Linked DNA regions of Mesorhizobium opportunistum WSM2075. The protein of the gene in region 2 interacts with the protein of the main gene of each other region in a pairwise test. Links are inferred from orthologs where the notes say so. Each region holds a gene or a part of one and is shown on either strand. Other genes may lie near its edges.

Evidence for each region.
Region 1: the proteins of gyrB (region 2) and gyrA interact in binary tests that used the Escherichia coli proteins (3 or more experiments, as listed by UniProt). The link is inferred for Mesorhizobium opportunistum WSM2075 from one-to-one orthologs.

What each region holds. Positions count from the first base shown.
Region 1 is NC_015675.1:4,311,063-4,314,724, reverse strand. What follows is about bases 62-3,404. They hold gyrA (DNA gyrase subunit A), read right to left. Parts: upstream 3,064-3,404; coding sequence 262-3,063; downstream 62-261. Other genes in these bases: MESOP_RS20720 (helix-turn-helix transcriptional regulator), read right to left, coding at 3,388-3,404; MESOP_RS33875 (hypothetical protein), read left to right, coding at 62-192. Also shown: more of MESOP_RS33875, read left to right, coding at 40-61; more of MESOP_RS20720, read right to left, coding at 3,405-3,662. UniProt on the Escherichia coli protein: A type II topoisomerase that negatively supercoils closed circular double-stranded (ds) DNA in an ATP-dependent manner to maintain chromosomes in an underwound state.
Region 2 is NC_015675.1:340,588-343,975, reverse strand. The notes cover bases 80-3,148. They hold gyrB (DNA topoisomerase (ATP-hydrolyzing) subunit B), read right to left. Parts: upstream 2,816-3,148; coding sequence 344-2,815; downstream 80-343. Other genes in these bases: MESOP_RS01530 (caspase family protein), read right to left, coding at 2,961-3,148; MESOP_RS01540 (membrane protein), read right to left, coding at 80-107. Outside these bases: more of MESOP_RS01540, read right to left, coding at 1-79; more of MESOP_RS01530, read right to left, coding at 3,149-3,388. UniProt on the Escherichia coli protein: DNA gyrase negatively supercoils closed circular double-stranded DNA in an ATP-dependent manner to maintain chromosomes in an underwound state.

The DNA.
Region 1 (3,662 bases), 4.0 Mb from region 2 along the record:
ATCCCATCTATCCGTTGTAAGGCGCAGGAGAACACGCAAATGCTGATCTACATGCTCGCCACCGCAATGACCGTCGCCATGCTGATCGCCACAGTATTCGGGCTGCATCAGGAGGCGCAACGGGTCCGCGTCAGGGCCACCACCAAGCGCTTCGAAGGCTTCGGCCCCCGCAAGCCCTATCGTCACTACTAAGTCAGTCCAGACTTGCTGCCGCGCCGGCCAATGGGCCGGCGTTGCTATGTCCAGAACCTGCCGCGGCAGTTATTCCGCGGTACCGGTGCCAGCGTCTGGTGTAGGGTTGGCCTCAGAACCGCCCTGGACGGCTTCTTCGATTTCCTCGTCCGATTGCGGTTCGGATATCCGCTCGACCGAAACCACCTTTTCACCCTCAGCCGTGTTGAAGATGGTCACGCCCTTGGTGGCGCGGCTGGCGAAACGGATGCCGTTGACCGGCACCCGGATGACAGTGCCGCCGTCCGACACCAGCATGATCTGGTCGTCATTGCCGACCGGGAAGGTCGCCACCAGCTGGCCAATCTCCGCGGTTTTCGACACGTCGGTGGCGCGGATGCCCTTGCCGCCGCGGCCGGTCAGGCGGAAATCGTAGGACGACGAGCGCTTGCCGTAGCCATATTCGGTCACCGTCAGCACGTACTGCTCATGCGCCTTGAGCTCTTCGTAACGGCTGTCGGAAAGCTCCGTCTCCTCGCCGATCTCCTCATTGGTGAGCGCGATCTCTTCTTCCTCTCCCGCCGTCTCGGCGGCAAGCCGCCGCTCCGACGCCGCCCGCTTGAGGTAAGCGGCTCGCTCCGCCGGAGAAGCATCGACATGCTCGATCACCGACATGGAGATGATGCGGTCGGTCGCAGCCATGGTGATGCCGCGCACGCCGACGGAATTGCGGCTCTGGAAGACGCGCACGTCCCCGACGGAGAAGCGGATGCACTGACCCGAATTCGCCGTCAGAAGCACATCGTCATTGTCGGTGCAGGTCTCGACACCGAGTATCTCGTCGCCCTCCTCCTCCAGCTTCATCGCAATCTTGCCGTTGCGGTTGACCTGGACGAAGTCGGACAGCTTGTTGCGGCGCACGGTGCCGCGTGTCGTGGCGAACATCACGTCGAGCTCGCCCCAGCTCGTCTCGTCCTCCGGCAGCGGCATGATGGTGGTGATGCGCTCGCCCTGCTCCAGCGGCAGCATGTTGATCAGCGCCTTGCCGCGTGACTGCGGGTTGCCGATCGGCAGCCGCCAGACCTTTTCCTTGTAGACGATGCCGCGCGAGGAGAAGAACAGCACCGGCGTGTGCGTGTTGGCCACGAACAGCCGGGTCACGAAATCCTCTTCCTTGGTCGACATGCCGGAGCGGCCCTTGCCGCCACGGCGCTGCGCCCGGTAGAGCGAAAGCGGCACGCGCTTGATGTAGCCGGAATGGCTCACCGTCACGACCATGTCCTCGCGCTGGATCAGGTCCTCGTCTTCCATGTCCGCGCCGCCGTCGGTGAGTTCGGTGCGGCGTGGCGTGCCGAACTCGTCGCGCACGGCGGCAAGCTCATCCTTCACGATCTGCTGGACCCGCGCGCGGGACGACAAAATGTCCAGATAATCGATGATTTCGGCGCCGATCGTGTTCAACTCGTCGGCGATTTCGTCGCGGCCAAGTGCCGTCAGGCGCTGCAGACGCAGTTCGAGGATGGCGCGCGCCTGTTCCTCGGATAGATTGTAGGTGCCGTCCTCGTTGATGCGATGGCGCGGATCGTCGATCAGAAGGATCAGCGACTCGACATCGCCCGACGGCCAGCGCCGCTCCATCAACTGCTCACGCGCCGTCTGCGGATCCGGCGCGGTGCGGATCAGCTTGATCACTTCGTCGATGTTGGCGACGGCGATGGCCAGACCCACCAGCACATGGGCGCGGTCGCGCGCCTTGCGCAGCAGGAATTTCGTGCGCCTCGTGATCACCTCTTCGCGGAAGGAGACGAACGCCCTCAGCATATCGGTCAGGTTCATCACTTCCGGCTTGCCGCCGTTCAGCGCCACCATATTGGCGCCGAACGAGGTCTGCAGCGGCGTGAAGCGGTAAAGCTGGTTGAGGATGACGTCGGCAACGGCGTCGCGCTTCAGTTCGATGACGACGCGGTAGCCCTGGCGGTCGCTTTCGTCACGGATATCGGAAATTCCCTCGATGCGCTTGTCGCGCACCAGTTCGGCCATCTTCTCGATCATCGAGGCCTTGTTCACCTGATAGGGAACCTCGGTGATGATGATCGATTCACGGTCATTGCCGCGCTGTTCGATGTTGACCTTGCCGCGCATGACGATGGAACCGCGGCCGGTCGCATAGGCGCTGTAGATGCCGGAACGGCCAAGCACGATGCCGCCGGTCGGGAAATCCGGCCCCGGAATGATCTCCATCAGCGCCGGCAGGTCGATCGCCGGATTGTCGATGATGGCGATCGCGCCGTTGCAGACTTCGCTCAGATTGTGCGGCGGAATGTTGGTGGCCATGCCGACGGCAATGCCGCCGGAACCGTTGACCAGAAGGTTGGGGAAGCGCGCCGGCAGCACCTTCGGCTCGGTGTCGGAGGCGTCATACGTGTCCTGGAAATCGACGGTCTCCTTGTCGATGTCCTCCAGCAATTCATGCGCGACCTTGGTCAGGCGCGATTCGGTGTAGCGCATCGCCGCCGGCGGATCGCCGTCGATCGAGCCGAAATTGCCCTGCCCGTCGATCAGCGGCACGCGCAGCGACCAATCCTGCGCCATGCGCACCAACGCGTCATAGATCGAGGCGTCGCCATGCGGATGGTATTTACCCATCACGTCGGCAACCGGGCGCGCCGACTTCACATATTTGCGGTTCCAGTGGTAGCCGCTCTCATGCGCCGCATAGAGAATGCGGCGATGCACCGGCTTGAGGCCATCACGCACATCGGGCAGCGCACGGCTGACGATCACGCTCATGGCGTAAGACAGATAGGAGCTCTGCATCTCCTCGATGATGGAGATCGGCTCGATGCCGGTGGGGCCGCCGTCGGCGCCGCGCGGTGTTTTTTGGTCGGTCAAATCGGATCACAATCTAATCAGGAATCACTTGACGCTTATATAGGAAGCACGGCCGAAACTCCAATATTCCCGGCACTTTTCCAGTGTCATTTTTAGTGGTTATTTCAAAAGGATACCGCTGATTGCGACGATATGGCCACAACGCTTTTGCCGTCCCCAAGGCAAAAGCCGGCAATGGACCAACTTCGCCTAACGAAAGCCGCGGGCGCCCTGAATTTGGAGCCCGTGGCCGCCTTGCGAGCGCTGAGCGGGTGGCTGCGCCGCGATCTCGACGGGGAGTGATCGCAGGTTGGCGGTACGTGCCGACGTCGGACTGAGCCCGCTTCAGCCGAGACGCCCGCTTGCCGGGGCGCTTGATCGGCGAGCGCGATAGTTGCCCGGCGTCTCGCCCATGATGCGCCGGAAACGGCGGTTGAAAGTCGACAGATCGTTGAAGCCGGCCTCGAAGGCGATCGCCGAGATCGCATCCTTGGACAGGCGCAGCCGCACCGCCGCGCGGTGCAGCCGGGTCTTGAGCAGGAACTGATAGGGCGTCATGCCGGCGACCTGCCGGAAGGTGCGCAGGAAATGATAGGGACTGGTCGCCGTTTCATCGGCCA
Region 2 (3,388 bases):
GTCGAGGCCGCGAAGGCACCGGCGATGATCGGTCCCCAGCTGACAGCCGTGGAGGATGATTCCGTTGCAGTCGATACGCCGACAGCCGATAGGGTGGAGGACTGCATGGAGGCCTCCTATCGCATGAAAAGCATGAGAAGAATGATGATCGGAATCGGAACTCCGAGCAGCCACAGTAGAATGCCGCGTCCCATGAAAGCCTCCTGTAAGAAATTGTGATCGACACTGTCACAATGTCTTTGAACGCCTTCTGTTCCGGCAACTCCTCAATGATTTTGATTGTGCAAGCCGACATTGGCGGGCCCTGGGGCACGCCAATGTCTCAAAAAAGCTTGCACAGACCTCAGATATCCAGATTGGCGACCGATAGCGCGTTGTCCTGGATGAATTCACGCCGCGGCTCGACCTCGTCGCCCATCAGCCGCGAGAACAGCGAGTCCGCGTCGGTGGCGTCATTGACCTTGACCTGCAGCAGCGAGCGCACATTCGGGTCGAGCGTGGTTTCCCAGAGCTGCTCGGCGTTCATCTCGCCGAGACCCTTGTAGCGCTGCATGGTCAGCCCTTTGCGGCCGGTCGCAAAGACCGCATTGAGCAGCGCCAGAGGCCCCGAGACGGTTTCGGAGATATCCTTGCGGCGCAGCACCGGCGGCGTCCCATAGACCTCGCTGAGGCGCTGTGCGTAGCGGTCGAGCTGGCGGGCGTCGGCCGAATTGATCAGTGCCATGTCGAGATGGGCGTATTCCTTGACGCTGCGCACGGTGCGCTCGAACACATAGCCGCCGATCCCTTCGTTCGACGTCGACATCCGCCCTGTCCAGCCGCGCTCGGTATCCTCGGCTATGATGTCGAGACGTTGTGCGACCCGCTCCGCCATTGCGTTGGCACGACCAAGGTCGGCAAAGACGTCGGGGTTGAGCCCGCCGGCGATCGCGGCCTGTTCGACCACGCCCCTATTGTAGCGCGTGTGCAGGCCGTTGATGAGCTGGCGCACGGCCAGCGCATCGTCGATGGCGCTGCGCAGGTCCTGCCCGGCCCGAACCTCGCCGGAGCCCAGCGCAAGCGAGGCTTCCTCGAGCCCGGAGCCGATCAGGAATTCCTCGAAGGCGCTCTCGTTCTTGATGTATTGCGAGCTCTTGCCGCGCGTCACCTTATAGAGCGGCGGCTGGGCTATGTAGAGGTGGCCGCGCTCGATCAGTTCCGGCATCTGCCGGAAGAAGAAGGTCAACAGCAAGGTCCTGATATGGGCACCGTCGACGTCGGCGTCGGTCATCAGGATGATCTTGTGGTAGCGCAATTTGTCGGCATTGAACTCGTCCTTGCCGATCGAGGTGCCGAGCGCGGTGATCAGCGTGCCGATCATGTCGGAGCCGAGCATGCGGTCGAAGCGTGCCCGCTCGACATTGAGGATCTTGCCGCGCAAGGGAAGGATCGCCTGGTTCTGCCGCGAACGGCCGCCCTTGGCCGAGCCACCGGCGGAATCACCCTCGACGATGAAGATTTCGGATTTCGCCGGGTCGCGTTCCTGGCAGTCGGCCAGCTTGCCGGGCAGGGACGTGACGCCGAGCGAGCTCTTGCGGGTGATATCGCGCGCCTTGCGCGCGGCTTCGCGCGCCGCCGCGGCCTGGATCACCTTGTCGATGACCACCTTGCCCTCGGTCGGGTGCTCTTCCAACCAGGTGCCGAGCGCCTCGTTGACCAGCCCCTCGACCACCGGGCGGACTTCCGACGAGACCAGCTTGTCCTTGGTCTGCGAGGAGAATTTCGGGTCGGGAACCTTGACCGACAGCACCGCCGTCAGGCCTTCGCGGCAATCGTCGCCGATCAGCGAGACCTTTTCCTTCTTGGTCAGGCCCGAGGAGTCGCCATAGCCGGTGATCTGGCGCGTCAGCGCGCCACGGAAGCCGGCCAGATGGGTGCCGCCATCGCGCTGCGGGATGTTGTTGGTGAAGGCCAGCACATTCTCGTGGTAGCTGTCGTTCCACCACATCGCCACCTCGACGGTAATGCCGTCGCGCTCGGCCTTGATGGCGATCGGCTTGTCGATCAGCGGTTTCTTGACCCGGTCGAGATATTTGACGAACTCTTCGAGGCCGCCATCGTAATGCAGCTCATGCCGCAACACGTCGGCATGGCGGGCATCGGTCAAGACGATGCGCACGCCGGAATTGAGGAAGGCGAGTTCGCGCAGCCGGTGTTCCAGCGTGCCGAAGTCGAATTCGACCATGGTGAAGGTCTCGGACGACGGAAAAAAGGTGATTTCCGAGCCGCTGCGCCCCTCATAGGTGCCTGGCTGCTTGTCCTGTTCATAGGCGCCGGTGACTTTCAGCGGCGCGTCCGCATTGCCATGCGTGAAGCTCATCTCGAAGATCTGGCCATTGCGGCGGATTTTGAGCTTCAGCCACGCCGAAAGGGCGTTCACTACCGACACGCCGACACCATGCAGGCCGCCCGACACCTTGTAGGAATTCTGGTCGAACTTGCCGCCCGCATGCAGCTGGGTCATGATCACTTCGGCCGCCGAAATGCCTTCGCCGGTGTGGATATCGGTCGGAATGCCGCGGCCATTGTCGATAACCGTCACCGAACCATCGGGGTTGAGCGTCACCGTGACCAGGTCGGCGTGACCGGCCAAGGCCTCGTCGATGGCGTTGTCGACCACCTCATAGACCATGTGATGCAGGCCTGAACCGTCGTCGGTGTCGCCGATATACATGCCGGGGCGTTTGCGGACGGCGTCCAACCCCTTCAAAACCTTGATGGAATCGGCGCCGTATTCGGCTTCAGCGCCGTTGGTGTTCTCGATCTGGTCGCTCATGAAAACCTGTTGTCTAGATGCCGCTTGTACAGCGCGAAAAATCGGCCCCGAATCGCGCCTCTGCTATGCACAAGATATAGGCGCTAAAGGCGGTTTTTCCAAGGTTTGCAGGCATTTCCGGCCCAAATGCGGAGCCGGCAGCCGGCTATTTTTTTCGGGTGCCGAATTTAGCGAGAAGGCCGCGCAGATATTTGATCGTGGGTTTGTCCCTGGGCGCCAGCCGGCCCGTGCGGTCGAGCTCCAGCGCCAGGTTCAGCGCCTTGGTCAGCACCGCCTTCGGATCCTTGGCCACATACGCGTAGTTGATGTAGGCCTGCACCAGGTCGAATTGCCAGATCGCATTGTTCGGGTCGGACCGGGCCAATTGCTGGCGGATGCCAAGGCTGGCTTCGAAGGCCTTCTTGGAGCCCTCGAAGTGGCGCTGCTTGGTCTCCAGCATGCCGATTTCCGACAGGGTGATTGACAGATCGCGTTGCCAGTCGGAATTGCCTGGGTCGAGCTTGGCCAGCCGGTCGGCAATGGCAAGGCTGTCCTGGTAGTTTTGCAGCGCGTCGCCGGTATTGCCCTGGGCGT